3 regions of the Cryobacterium sp. TMT2-4 genome follow, and region 3 is predicted to be linked to each of the others. Evidence: predicted binding sites of a transcription regulator. Region 3 holds the regulator's gene; each other region holds the start of a gene.
The links. The regulator LexA, encoded in region 3, represses DNA repair genes until DNA is damaged. The targets are predictions, from matches to a motif close to TCGAACANNTGTTCGA.

Region 1: the regulator LexA is predicted to act here: its motif matches at 1,422-1,437, upstream of E3O54_RS03715 (DUF222 domain-containing protein).
Region 2: the regulator LexA is predicted to act here: its motif matches at 2,100-2,115, upstream of E3O54_RS01560 (HNH endonuclease signature motif containing protein).

What each region holds. Positions count from the first base shown of each region.
Region 1 covers NZ_SOGE01000014.1:1,016-5,893, forward strand. Annotated here, with positions in the region: gene E3O54_RS03710 (MATE family efflux transporter) at 1-1,272, opposite strand, end outside; gene E3O54_RS03715 (DUF222 domain-containing protein) at 1,570-2,343, shown strand; gene E3O54_RS03720 (M13 family metallopeptidase) at 2,456-4,420, shown strand; gene E3O54_RS03725 (serine hydrolase) at 4,490-4,878, shown strand, end outside.
Region 2 covers NZ_SOGE01000006.1:25,165-30,042, forward strand. Annotated here, with positions in the region: gene dapE (succinyl-diaminopimelate desuccinylase) at 1-259, shown strand, start outside; gene E3O54_RS01550 (hypothetical protein) at 235-1,452, shown strand; gene E3O54_RS01555 (DUF3117 domain-containing protein) at 1,516-1,692, shown strand; gene E3O54_RS01560 (HNH endonuclease signature motif containing protein) at 2,123-3,670, shown strand; gene E3O54_RS01565 (O-methyltransferase) at 3,955-4,587, opposite strand; gene E3O54_RS01570 (Sec-independent protein translocase TatB) at 4,674-4,878, shown strand, end outside.
Region 3 covers NZ_SOGE01000040.1:30,415-35,292, forward strand. Annotated here, with positions in the region: gene hisB (imidazoleglycerol-phosphate dehydratase HisB) at 1-456, opposite strand, end outside; gene E3O54_RS14525 (histidinol-phosphate transaminase) at 483-1,562, opposite strand; gene E3O54_RS14530 (LysM peptidoglycan-binding domain-containing protein) at 1,612-1,968, opposite strand; gene lexA (transcriptional repressor LexA) at 2,252-2,956, shown strand; gene metE (5-methyltetrahydropteroyltriglutamate--homocysteine S-methyltransferase) at 3,150-4,878, opposite strand, start outside.

The DNA of each region.
Region 1 (4,878 bases), on a different contig from region 3:
GCGTGCGCCGAGGTAGCCGAACGCGAACGCCGCCATCAGCCAGGCCAGTCCCGCTGGTCCCGACGGCGCCAGCAGCAGCACCGCGACGGCCAGCGGCACGAACGCGGCCAGGTTCACCAATCCGGTCAGGGCCAGGTAGCGCGCGTCGCCGGCACCGATCAGCACTCCGTCGAGCACAAAGACCACCCCGCCGAGCGGAACGGATAGCCCGAGCACGATCAGGGCCGCCGGCAGCAGGTCGCTGACCTCGGTCGCGTTCGTGAACAGTCGGCCGAGCACGCCGCTCGCGGCGATCACCAGCAGCCCGAGCGCGGACCCGCTGAGCACGCCCCATTCGAGGCAGCGCCTGAGCACCGCGCGCACCTCGGCCAGGTTGCCGGCGCCGAGGCCCCGGCCCACCAGCGCCTGTGCCGCGATCGCCAGGGCGTCAAGGGCGAACGCGAGCGTGGCAAACAGGGTCATCGCGATCTGGAAGGCGGCCAGCTCGGGAGAACCGAGGCTCGTGGCCACGAAAACCGCGAGCAACATGGCCGCACGCAGGCTCACCGTGCGCAGGAACAGCCAGCCGCCGGATGCCGCGCCCCGCAACATCCCGACCCGATGCGGGCGCAGCGGCGCACTCTCGCGGCGGGCGTGGCGGCCGACGACGGCAAGATAGACCGCGACCATCGCCCACTGTGCCACGACTGTGCCGAGGGCGGATCCGACGATGCCGAGTCCCAGGCCGTAGATGAACACCGCATTCAGCAGGATGTTGACCGAGAACCCGATCCCGGCCACCCACAGCGGGGTGCGGGTGTCCTGCAGCCCGCGGAGCAGCCCGGTCGCCGCGAAGACGAGCAGCATGGCAGGCAGTCCGAACATCGATGGGCCCAAGTAGCTGACGGCCGCGGCGGTGACGGCGGGCTCGGCGCCGAACGCGCCGACGAGCAGGGGGGTGGCGAACCAGCCCGCAATCGCGAGCAGCACACCGAGGCCGAGGGCCAGCCAGAGTCCGTCGATGCCGACGGCGACCGCACGGCGGCGGTCACCGGCCCCCAGCCAGCGGGCCACCGCGGGCGTGGTGCTGTAGGCCAGGAAGACCATCAGGCCGATGATCGTTTGCAGCACGGCGCCGGCCAGGCCGAGTCCGGCCAGCGGAACGGCGCCGAGGTGCCCGACCATGGCGGAGTCGGCGAGCAGGAAGAGCGGTTCGGCGATGAGCGCGCCGACGGCGGGAATGGCGAGGCGCAGGATCTCGCGGTCGATGGGCTGCGGGCGGAGCACGGTGATGGTGATGCCAAAACTCTAGTTCAGCCCCTCCGCACCCGGTGTCCGCTTCCGGTGGTCGAGCCTGTCGAGACCCGGCGAGCCAATCTCCGCGCTGCCAGACAAGACTTCGAAACTAATGCTATAAAGTGTCCATAATAAGTGACAGAGACTCGACTACCTGTATGACATCAGGTACCCTCGTACCATGACGAACCTCGCGGATGACCTCAGTCGGGCGGCCGACGCCGTCGCCCTGCTGGGCTCCTCGATCAGGCCGGCATCACCGCCCGGGAGAAGCAGGCCCACGACGACCGCTCCCTGAAGGTCTACCGGCTGAGCAATGGCAACGTGCGCCTGAACGGGCTCTTCGCCCCCGAAGACGGCGAGTTCGTGCTCTCCACCTTCGACTCCATCACCAGCCCCCGCCGCGGCGGAGTGCGCTTCGTCGACCCGGAACGCGCCGCCTGGGCCCAAAAAATGCAGGACGACCCGCGCAGCACCGAGCAGATCAACGCGGACTCCCTCGTGCAGCTGCTCACAATCGCCGGCGAAGCCGACCCCGGCCGGGTCTTCGGCGGACGCCGCCCCTCGGTGCGCGTGATCGTGACCGAGAAAGCCCTCACAGCCGAACCCGCCGAGCCGGGTGCCGCCGAACCCGCCGCTCACGGGCAGATCGAAGGCAACCCGGTCCCCATCTCGCAGGAAACCATCGACCGGGTGCTCTGCGACACCGGCACCCGCGGCACCAAGTTCGACGACATCGGCCAAATCATCAACGTCGGCCGTGACGAACGACTCTTCACCGAGAAACAACGCGCCGCGATGGGAGTGCGCGACGGCGGATGCCGGTGGGTCGACTGCGACCGATCACCAGCCTGGACCGAAGCCCACCACATCAACGACTGGCTCACCGACAGCGGAGACACCAACCTCGCCGACGGAGTACTGCTCTGCCACCCGCACCATCTACTGCTGCACAACCAGCACTGGAAGATCACCCGCACCGGAACGCAACACTGGCTGCGGCCACCGGTGGAGAACGATCCGGAGCAGACACTGATCGCGCTGCCGAGCAAGGCGGTGGGGCTGTAGCTCCGGGTCTCGGCGCGCTCGACCAGCGAGCCGGGAGGTCCACCGCCATCCGTGTGCACACCCGATAGGTCTCTACCAGCTCGGCCACTGTCACAGCGAATAGGGTGGAGGCATGACTGACCAGGGGACCGCATCCGGAATCGACCGCGACGAACTTGACCTCGAGGTGCGTCCGCAGGACGACCTCTTCCGCCATGTGAACGGCAAGTGGATCGCCCGCAGCGAGATCCCGGCCGACAAGGCCCGCTGGGGCTCGTTCTACCTGCTCGCCGAGGAATCGGAGAAGGCCGTCCGGGAAATCATCCTCGAAGCCCAGACCGCCGCCCCCGGCACCGAGGAGCGCAAATTCGGCGACCTCTATGCCAGCTTCCTGGACGAGGACCGCGTCGAAGAGCTCGGAGCGACCCCGCTCGCGGCCGATCTCGCCATCGTCGACGCCGTCACCTCCATCCCCGAGCTGCTCGGCACCCTCGGCCGCCTCGAGCGCGCGGGCGTGCCCGGCGCCTTCGGTCTCTTCGTCGACAACGATCCGGGGGACCCCGAGCGCTACCTCGTCTTCGTCGAGCAGGGCGGGCTCGGCCTCCCCGACGAGTCCTACTACCGCGACGAGAAGTTCGCCGCGATCCGGGAGTCCTACCAGGCGTTCCTGACCCGGATGTTCGGCCTCGTCGGCACCCCGGATGCCGCCGGTCGCGCCGAGCGCGTGTTCCTTCTCGAAACCGAGCTCGCCACTCACCACTGGGACAAGGTGCGCTCGCGCGACAGCGAGAAGACCTACAACCTCAAGACCTGGGGTCAGGTCACCGCGTTGGCCGCCGGCGCCGACCTGCACCTTTGGCTTGACGGGCTTGACGGCCCGGCCGGTGCTCTCGACGAGGTTGTCGTGCGCCAGCCCAGCTTCGTGACCGGTCTGGCGGAGATGCTCACCGAGGACCAGCTCGAGGGCTGGAAGGACTGGCTACGGTGGCAGATCATCCGTTCCAGCGCCGCGTTCCTGTCGAGCGATTTCGTCGAGTCCAGCTTTGACTTCTACGGTCGCACCCTGACCGGCACTCCCCAGTTGCGCGAGCGCTGGAAGCGTGGCGTCTCGCTCGTCGAGGGGGCGCTCGGCGAGGCCGTCGGGCGCATCTACGTCGAGCGGCACTTCAAGCCCAGCGCGAAGGCGAGCATGGACATACTCGTGGCCAACCTGGTCGAGGCCTACCGCCGGAGCATCACCGAACTCGACTGGATGACCGCGGAGACGCGCGCCCGTGCGCTCGACAAGCTCGAGAAGTTCACCCCCAAGATCGGCTACCCGGTCAAGTGGCGGGACTACTCGACCCTTTCGGTCGACCCGGCCGACCTGATCAAGAACGTGCGCGCCACGAGCGAGTTCGAGTTTCAGCGGGAATTGGGCAAGATCGGCAACCCGCTCGACCGCGACGAGTGGTTCATGACCCCGCAGACGATCAACGCGTACTACAACCCGGGCTTCAACGAGATCGTCTTCCCGGCCGCCATCCTGCAGCCGCCGTTCTTCGACGATGCCCGCGATTCCGCCTCCAACTACGGCGCGATCGGCGCCGTCATCGGCCACGAGATCGGCCACGGCTTCGACGACCAGGGCTCGAAATACGACGGCACCGGGCTACTCACCGATTGGTGGACCGAAGATGACCGCACGGCCTTCGAAGAACGCACCGGCTCCCTGATCGAGCAGTTCAACGAGCTCGCCCCGCATCAGGTTCCCGACCACCACGTGAACGGCGCACTCACCATCGGCGAGAATATCGGCGACCTCGGCGGGCTCTCCATCGCTTGGAAGGCCTACCTGATCTCGCTGGACGGCCAGGCGCCGCCCGTGATCGACGGACTCACCGGCACCCAGCGCTTCTTCCTCTCCTGGGCACAGGCCTGGCAGCTCAAGATGCGTGACGAGGAGGCCGTCCGCCTGCTCTCGATCGACCCGCACTCGCCCAACGAATTCCGCTGCAACCAGATCGTGCGCAACATCGACGAGTTCTATACGGCGTTCGGCGTCACCCCGGACGACGCTCTCTGGCTGGACCCGGAAAAGCGCGTTACGATCTGGTGACCTCAGCGCGACCGTAAGCCCGTGTCACCGGGGTCGAGCAGCCCGAATCTACGTAAGGACCTGCCCACTGTGGCCATGCCATCCCAGGACTCAGAGCGCCGGTCTCGCCACTCCTCGGCGCGCCGCGGCAGGCACGGCGGCGTGGACGCCACGGCGAACTTCAGCCGCGGGTTCCAGGCGCTCGGTGACCTCGCGGTCGACGGGGTGCAGGTCTCGGCCCGCGCCACCGATTTGGTCACCGGCCGGGTGCTGTTCTCCGTGGACGACCACGTGGTCATGCCCACCGCCGGCATCGGCACGGTGCTTCTGCTGATCGAGGTCGCCGCCCGGCTCCGCGACGCCGACTTCGGCGCGTACACGATCCTCGATCGCACCGTGTCCGATTCGGTCGCCGGATCCGGCCTCTGGCAGCACCTGCAGGCTCCCTCGCTGCCGATCGCCGACCTCGCTGCGCTGAT
Region 2 (4,878 bases), on a different contig from region 3:
CGTCGACCGGGCCGAGGGTGCCCGGCCGGGCCTGGATGCCCCGCTGGCCCTGCAGTTCCTGACCGCGGTCGGCGGCGAGGCCAAGCCCAAGTACGGCTGGACGGATGTCGCCCGCTTCTCCGCCCTGGGCATTCCCGCCGTCAACTACGGCCCCGGCGACCCGCTGAAGGCCCACGCCGACGACGAACGCGTCGCCCTGGCGCAGATCACGGACTGCGAGGACGGCCTTCGCGCGTGGCTGACCACAAGCGTCGGGTAGCCGTGGCGTCGTCCGGCTGGAAGGCCGGCTACCGGCTCACGCCGTGGTGGGCCCTGGTCGCCCTGATCTGGGCCGCGTCCCGGCTCGTCACGACCACCCTGGTGCTACTGCTTGCGAATGTGCAGGGCGCCAACCCGTGGACGGGCGTGTCACCCGGCTACGCGGAGTTCGCGAACATGTGGGACGCCCGCTGGTACAACATCGTCGCCGTCGCGGGCTACCCGTCGACACTGCCGCTCACCGCCGGCGGGGAGATCGCGGAGAACGCCTGGGCCTTTATGCCCGGCTACCCGGTGGTCGTGCGCCTGCTGATGGTGCTCCTCGGGCAGCCGTGGGCACCCGTGGCCGTATTCGTGTCCCTGGCCGCCAGCCTCGGCGCCGCCCTACTGTTCTACCGGCTGATGCGCACGGTACAGGCCTCCGGGACGGCGTTGTTCGCGGTGGTGCTGTTCTGTGTGGCCCCGCTGTCGCCCGTGCTGCAGTTCGGTTATGCCGAGTCGCTGTACCTCTTCCTGCTCACGTTGGCACTTCTCCTGCTGCTCGAGCGGCGGTATGTGCTGCTGTTCCCGGTGATCGCCGTGATGGCGCTGACCCGGCCCAGCGGCCTGGCCTTCGCGCTCGCCCTGGGGCTGCACGTCCTGCACCGCTGGCTTGCCCGGACACAAGACCCGTTTTCGGTGCGCGAACGGTTGCTGGCGTCATCCGTTGCCGTGTTCAGCGGCATTTCCGGCCTGGCCTGGCCGGCCATCGCCTGGATCGCCACGGGGTCGATCACCGCCTACACCGACACCGAGCTGGCCTGGCGGTCGGCCTACATCGGCTACCAGGAACTCGTTCCGTTCACCGCCTGGTTCCAGGGCGGTGTCTGGTGGCTCGGGATGCCGCTGGGCATCATCGTTGTCTCGGGGCTCATCCTGGCGTTCGGCCTGACCCTGTTGCTGCCGGCGGTGCGCCGACTGGGCACTGACCTGCGGTTCTGGCTCGCCAGCTACGGCCTCTACCTGCTAGCGGTGTTTTTCCCGCAGTCGAGCACCTTCCGCCTGCTGATGCCGATGTTTCCGTTGTTGGGTGCCGTGGCGCAGCCGCGGAGCGCCGTCTACCGGGTGGGCATCGTGCTGCTGTTCATCGCCGGACAGTGGGGCTGGCTCCTGCTGTGCTGGGGGGTCGACGGAGCGGACTGGACACCTCCCTAATTACAGTCTCAGCCCGTAATGGCAGATAATAGAAGTTCAGACGAATGAATGGAAGGGGAGTTCATGGCGGCCATGAAGCCAAGGACCGGAGACGGGCCAATGGAGGCTGTAAAAGAGGGGCGCCTTATCATCGTGCGTGTTCCGCTCGAAGGTGGAGGTCGACTTGTCGTCTCTGTGAACGACGCTGAAGCCAAAGAGCTTCACGATGCCCTCGCCGGTGTAGTCCAGCCGACCGTATAGTTCCAGGATCGGCCGCGCAGCTCAGGTTGTGCGGCCGATCTTTTTTGCCGACCTGGAGCGGATGGGTTTCCCGCGGACAGCCGTCGCACCGCCCGTAGGAGGTACCCGTCACCGGGCCCGCCACCCGCATCCGTCGGCACGTAAACGCGGAGAATCTTAGGAAACGCCGGTTTGGGCGCCATCAGTTCCGGCGTGTCGCGTATTTCTCCGAGTTGACGTCACGACGGATGCCCCGGGCTGGCTGCGCTCGCCGCCGGTGGTTAAGCGTGCCAAAACCCGGCAGTCCAGCCTGCAAACCCGCGCCGCACCATCCGTGCCCCGCGTCGCCACCCCCTTCTGTCACCGAATCGATTAGAACAGGAAAACGAAACTCGACAGTGATCCTACCTCATCTATTGACTTCAACTTAGAACGTGTATACGATGTAGGCATGGCTGGAGCCCCCACTCCGCACCACCCCACCGCCTCACCGCAGGCGGTGCCGCCCCTCGCGCAGGCACCCCGTGCACAGTCACCTCTCGTGCAGCAGCTGCAGCAGGCCCGTGATCTGGCCGCGGCCGTGCTCGACTCGGTCTCCTTCTCGCTCCTGGGTGAGGCCGACGCGATGATGGTGCTGGGCACGGTCGAAGACCTCGGCCGCCGGGTCGATGCGGCCAGGGTCGCCTCTGCCGCCGACATTTCGGTGCGGTCCCGCCGTATCCTCGGCCACGAGTCCCTCGCGTATAAGAACGGGGCCAGCAGCGGCATCGATCTGATCACCCGTCTGACCCGCGTCTCTTCCCGGGAGGCGAACCGGCGGGTGCGCCTGGGCGAGAACGTCACGCCGCGCCGGGCGGGCACCAGCATGTTGCCGCCCTACTACCCGGCCGTGGCCGATTCCCTCACCGCCGGGGACCTCGGCGTGGACGCGGCCGAGAACATCGTCACGGCCCTCGACCAGGTCGCGGCCCGGGTCGCGCCCGACGAGCTCGGCACTGCCGAACGTGCCCTGGTGGCCAGTGCCACCGGCGCCGTCACCGACGAAACCCGCGGCCTGCCCGGGGAGGGGTTCGCGTTCCCTGCGGACCTGGTGCGGGGTATGGCCAGCCAGTGGCAGGCTCGCCTCGATCCCGACGGCACCGCCCCCAACGAGCCCGTCGCCGAGGCCCGCAGCACTGTCGGGTTCGGGCTCTTCCGCGACGGCCTCTACCCGCTCCGCGGCGGAGTCACGCCGGAGCTCCGCGGCATCATGAACGCCATCTTCGACACGTACCTCTCCGCTCACGCGGCGCCGGCATTCCCCACGGCCGAGGAACAGGCGCGCATGGCGGCCGGGCAGCTGATCCCGGGGGCGGAGGCCGCGGCCCTCAGCGACGACCGTAACGGCGGTCAGAAACGCGCCGACATCCTCCGTGGTGTGTTCGAAGCCGCCACCCGTGACGCGGGGACCCCGACCATGGGCGGCGCCGCCCCCACCGTCATGATCCACGTCAACCAGGCCGACCTTACCGCCGACCATGGGGTGGGTTGGATCGACGGCGTCGAAGCGCCGATCTCTCTGACAAGTGTGAAGCAGGCGCTCTGCGCCGGTGGTTTTCAGGAGATCCGGTTCGGGCCGCACAACGAGGTGCTCAGGCTCAGCACCGAGAATCGTTTCTTCAACCGGGCCCAACGCCGCGCCATCGCCGCCCGCGACGGCGGCTGCATCATTCCGGGGTGCACCGTGCCCGCCGCCTGGTGCGAAGTACACCACGTGATCCCCTGGTACCGCGGCGGAAAAACCGAGATCACCAACGGGGTCCTGCTGTGTTGGTACCACCACCACAGCATCGACACCTCCGGCTGGAACATCCGCATGATCCGCGGCACACCCGAAGTCAGGGCACCCTACTGCTACGACCCCACCCGCACCTGGCGGGCCGCGGAAGGGAACCCGGCCAACCGGGCACGGGCACGGGCACGGTCTCGGCCTCGGCAGGCTCGACCAACGTCAGGGTGAGTCCCCGGGATCGGGTCACCGGTCTCGTCCGGCTCGACCGACGTCAGCTTAAATCCCCGGCCGCGAGCGACCTGAGCCCGGTGGTCGAGGTCGTCGAAACCAGGCGGGCCATCTTCCGAACCCGGCCCGGGGCATCCGTTAGCGCGGGCGGCGACAACGGATGCCGGTGTGTGGGCCTCCGGAGCCGGCGCACCGGGTCTCGACAGGCTCGACGACCGACAGGCTCGACCACCGACAGGCTCGACCACCGATCGGCTCGACCACCGGAGGGTGTGCTCGACCGTCTAGGCGCGGAGCTTGGTGATCTGCAGCAGGCCGTCGCCCACAGGGGAGAGGGCACTGATGACTGCGGTAGACGAGGCGATGACGGTCAACAGGGTGCGGAAGCCGGTCGCCACATCGTCGCGCTGGGCCGGGTCGGCCACTCGGCCGCGCCAGAGCGCGTGGGCCACGAGCACGGTTCCGCCCGGACGGGCCAGGCGCAGAGCATGCTCGACATACTCGATCACACACTGCGGATCGGCGTCGACGAACACAATGTCGTAGGAGTTCTCGTTCATGCGCGGCAGTACATCCGCTGCCCGGCCCGTGATCAGGCGTACCCGGTTCACGGGGATGCCGGCTTCGGCGAAGTTGGCTTTGGCGTGCTGCTGGTGGTCGACCTCGGTGTCGATCGAGGTGAGGGTGGCGCCGGGGGCGCCGGTGAGCAGCCAGATGCCGGAGACGCCGGCACCGGTGCCGACCTCGAGAATGCTCCGGGCCCCGGTGGCGGCCGCGATCACGGCCGATTGAGCGCCGACCGCCGGAGAAATCGCGTCGATTCCGAGTTCGAGGGACTGCTGTCTGGCCCGCGCCACAGCGTCGGACTCCACGACTGAGTCGTCGGAGAATTTCCAGTTCAGATCTTTGTCAGACACAGCGCAACTCCAGTAGATGAATGGGTCAAGCCTAAGGGGGGCCGAGCATGGTCCGGGGAGGCCTCGCCGGGGGTTATTCTGGGGGAATGTTCGGTTTGACCTTCGAGAAGATATTACTGATCGGGATTGTCGCCGTCTTCCTGCTCGGACCCGAACGGCTTCCCCACTATGCCGCCCAGCTCGCCCGCCTCGTGAAGCAGCTCCGGAACCTGGCCAACGGGGCCAAAGACCGGATGCGGGACGAGATGGGCCCGGATTTCGACGACGTCGACTGGAAGAAACTCGACCCGC
Region 3 (4,878 bases):
CTCAAACACGTGGCGCACCATGGAGCCGGTGAAGTGGCCGCCGATCAGGTGGAACTCGAAACCGGCCGGCTCGCCCTGGTGCACGAGGTAGGGGCGCCCGGAAATGTCGACGACGGCCTGTACGAGGGCCTCGTCGAGCGGCACGACGGCGTCACCGTAGCGGGAGATGCCGGATTTGTCCCCGAGAGCCTGCTTGATCGCCTGGCCGAGCAAGATGCCGACGTCCTCGACCGTGTGGTGCACATCGATCTCGATATCGCCGCGGGCGCGCACGGTGAGGTCGGTCAACGAGTGTTTCGCGAAGGCCGTGAGCAGGTGATCGAAGAACGGGACCGACGTCTGGATGTCCGACTCACCGGTGCCGTCGAGATTGAGCGACAGGTCGATGCTCGACTCGCTGGTCTCGCGCTGCAGGTGGGCGAAACGGGGCGAGGTGGTCGCGAAAGAGAAGCTCATACGACTAGTTTATTGGCCCGCGCCGTTCACGGCCGCCCAAGCGCCTCGAGGGCGTCGAGGAACGCCGTGGTCTCGGCCTCGGTGCCGGCGCTGACCCGCAGGTGGCCCGGGATGCCGACGTCGCGCACAAGGATGCCTTCCGCCAGCAGCGCCTCGAAGGTGGCCCGAGGGTCCTCAACGCCGCCGAACAGCACGAAGTTGCTCGCACTGCGCAGCGGAGTGTAGCCAAGCCGGGCCAGTTCGCTCACGATGCGGTCCCGCTGCCCGCGGATGTCGTCGACCATGGCAAGCATCGCGGGCGTGTGGACGAGCGCGGCGACCGCGGCAGCTTGGGTGAGCGCGGACAGGTGGTAGGGCAGACGAACCAGGCGGAGGGCATCCGTCACGGCGGGATCGGCGGCCAGATAGCCGACGCGCACACCGGCGAAGGCGAACGCCTTGCTCATGGTGCGGGACACCAGCAGGCGCTCCCGGCCGGGAAGCAGGCTCAGGGCGGTTGGCGCGTCATCCGTCCCGAACTCGGCGTACGCCTCGTCGACGACAACGATGCCGTCGCTCGCATCGTAGACGGCCGCGATCGTTTCCAGGGACAGGGGCGTGCCGGTGGGGTTGTTCGGCGAGCAGAGGAAGACGAGGTCAGGGGCAACCCGGTCGACCCACTCGAGCGCCGTGGCCGGGGAGAGTTCGAACTTTGCGTCACGACCGCCCGCGATCCAGCGGGTACCGGTGCCGGAGGCCAGCAGAGGGTACATGGAGTAGGTCGGCGCGAAGCCGAGCACGGACCGACCCGGGCCGCCGAAGGCCTGCAGCACCTGCTGAAGAACCTCGTTGGAACCGTTGGCGGCCCAGATGTTCTTTCGGGTGAGGCCGTGACCGAGATAACGGGCGAGGGAATCCCGCAGCTCGGTGAACTCCCGATCGGGGTATCGGTTCACGGTCGTGACCGCCACGGCCAACGCCGCCACGATGTCCTGCGCCACCTCAGCCGGGATGCCGTGGGTGTTCTCGTTCACGTTGAGAGCCACCGGCACGTGCAACTGCGGCGCCCCATAGGGAGTGAGTCCGCGCAGATTATCGCGAAGGGGCAGATCGTTGAGACTGGTCACTCCCCCAATATTACCGGGGTGAGACCGGCGGGGGCTCGCCGCGGGTAGTTCACAGGTCGTTCGGAAGCGCCAGCCGCTGACCGGGCTGCACGCTGTCGGACGGCAGCTGATTGAGGCTCACAATCTCGGCGATCACCTCGCGCGGATCGGACGTGGGCGCGATTGTCTCGGCAAGTTGCCAGAGCGACTGCCCCGACTTGATGGTGACGTAGTCGAAGGCCGAGGCCACGTGAGCGACGGTCGAGTTCTCGGCGGCGGCGATGCCTCCGTTGAGGGCGACGGCCAGGGCCACGGCCACGAGCGGAAAGGCAGCCAGGGACGTGAAAACGACGCGACCGCGCCGGGTGAGTCGGAGCCGGGTGCGTCCGGTCGCGATGGGGGCGCCTCGTTCAAGTGCAGTGCTCATGTGAAACCTCCTGTGAGAAGACGCATCCGACTCTCGGCCGGGAGAGCCGGATGCGAACTTATGTTCCGAATGTATATTCGATTATTCGAACAATCAAGCTTTATTCGGTAGTTTCTGAAATATTTGTTCCGACGCACTCGAATACATGTTTGTTTAATGAGCTCAACGCGGATACAGTTTCGATTGTTGATTGACACTCAATCAGGCACCCCCGACATTCGCGTGAATCGGCGGCATTCGCTGCTTGCTGCCAGCGCATCAATCAAAACGAGGAGCGACGAACGTGGCACAGAACACCAGCGGTCCCCGCGACAAGGGCGGCACCAGACGGCGCAAGAGCCTCAGCGAGAAGCAGCTCGCCATCCTCGACGTCATCCAGCGCTCGGTCAGCCAACGCGGCTATCCGCCGAGCATGCGCGAGATCGGCGACGCCGTCGGCCTGTCGTCACTGTCGAGCGTCACCCACCAGCTCAACCAGCTGGAACTGAGCGGTTACCTCCGCCGAGACCCGAACCGTCCCCGAGCACTGGAGGTGCTCATCGAGATTCCGCAGTCGCCCGAAGACACGACGGCCGGAGCCTCGGAAAGTTTCCACACCGGAGTGCAGGTCGGCGACGCCGCCATGGTTCCGCTCGTCGGTCGCATCGCCGCCGGCATCCCGATCACCGCCGAACAGCAGATCGACGAGATTTTCCCGCTACCCCGCCAGCTGGTGGGCAAGGGCGACCTGTTCATGCTCAAGGTGTCGGGCGAATCGATGATCGACGCCGCCATAATGGACGGCGACTGGGTCGTCGTGCGGCAGCAGAAGACCGCCGAAAACGGTGAAATCGTTGCAGCCATGCTCGACAACGAGGCAACCGTCAAGGTCTTCCGCCAGCGCGACGGGCACACCTGGCTGCTGCCCCGCAACACCAACTTCGAACCCATCGTCGGCGATCACGCCGAGATTCTGGGGAAGGTTGTGGCAGTGCTGCGGTCGGTTTAGGGCATCAGCAGTCAAGCACATCAGCATTTCAGGCGGACTCTTGGTCTCGACGGTTTCGACCAGCGTCGTGGAGACGCGCGAGTGTTGAGTCACCATGGTTATTTCGGTCGGGTCTTGTGAGCCGGGTCTTGTGGGCCGGGCACGAACACTGTTCTTGGTGTCGTGCCCGGCTTTTGTGTGGGTGGAGGCGGGGTCAGGCGGAGACGGAGGAGGTCAGGCGGGCGCGGAGGATGCGGGTGGCGGCGAGCATGTTGTGCAGGGACTGGACGGTTTCGGTGTAGCCGCGGGTTTTGAGGCCGCAGTCGGGGTTCACCCAGAGCCGGGTGGCCGGGATGGCCGCCGCGGCGCGCTCGAGCAGGTCGGTGAGTTCGGACACGCTCGGCACACGCGGCGAGTGGATGTCCCACACTCCCGGGCCGATACCGTGGTCGAAGCCCTGGGACCGGATATCGCCCACCACCTCCATGCGAGAGCGTGCCGCCTCGATGCTGGTCACATCGGCGTCCAGGTTGCGGATCGCGTCGATGACCACCCCGAACTCCGAGTAGCAGAGGTGGGTGTGGATCTGGGTGGCCGCGGCCGCACCGGCCGTCGCCAGGCGGAAGGACCCCACCGACCAGTCGAGGTATTCCGCCTGGTCCTTCTGCTTCAACGGCAGCAGCTCCCGCAGCGCGGGCTCGTCGACCTGGACGATCTGAATGCCGGCCGACTCCAGGTCGGCGATCTCGTCCCGGAGGGCCAGGGCCACCTGCCTGGCCGTCTCGCCCAGCGGCTGGTCGTCGCGCACGAACGACCACGCGAGGATCGTGACCGGACCGGTGAGCATCCCCTTGACGGGCTTGGGCGTCAGCCCCTGCGTGAACGCCGACCACTCGACCGTGATGGGCCGCGGCCGGGACACGTCACCCCAGAGGATCGACGGGCGCACGCACCGGCTGCCATAGGACTGCACCCAGCCGTTCTCGGTGACCGCGAAGCCGTCCAGGTTCTCGGCGAAGTACTGCACCATGTCGTTGCGTTCCGGCTCCCCGTGCACGATCACGTCGAGGCCGATGTCTTCCTGCAGCGAGACGACCCGACGGATTTCGGCGCGCATCAGGTCCCGGTAGTCCGCGGTGCTCAGCACCCCCCGTACCAGCTGCGCCCTGGCCCGACGGATGTCCCCGGTCTGCGGGAAGGATCCGATCGTGGTCGTCGGCAGGAACGGCAGCCCGAGGGCCATCTCCTGGGCTGCCACTCGGGCTGCGTAGGCGCCCCGGGTGAAGTCGCCCGGAGCGAGCGCGTCGGCGCGCACCCGAACGGCGCCATCGTGGACTCCGGGAGCCACCCCCCGCGCGTCGAGGGCCGCGGAGGCCGCAGAGAGGTCGATCTCGATGGCACGGCGACCCAGACTGAGGCCGCGGGCGAGTGTGGCAACCTGCGCGACCTTCTGATCCGCAAAGGCCAGCCAGGTCTTCAGGTCGTCGTCCAGCGCCGATTCGTCGTCGACGTCGTGGGGAACGTGCAGCAGCGAGGTAGAGGTGGAAACCGAGATCCGCGGCGAGAGGCGGACCAGGCCGGCCGCCGTGTCGAAAGCGGCGGCCAGGTCGCCGCGCCAGATATTGTGGCCGTCAATGACGCCGGCCACGAGAGTGGTCGTGTTTAGTCCGGGGGTCTCCGCCGGCACGCTTCCCCGCACGAGGTCAAGCCCGATGGCTTCCACCGGGGTGATGGCAAGAACGGGTAGGGCGTCGTCGAGGCTGCCGTACGGCGCGGCGACAAACAGGGCGGGACGCTCGGCGAGGGCGCCGAGGGTGTTGTAGGCGAAGCGGAGGCCGGCGAGGGCATCCGTTCTCGGGATGTCGATGCTCTCGCTGACCAGGGCAGGCTCGTCGAGCTGCACCCATTCGGCTCCAGCGGCGCGCAGCCGCTGCAGGAGGGCG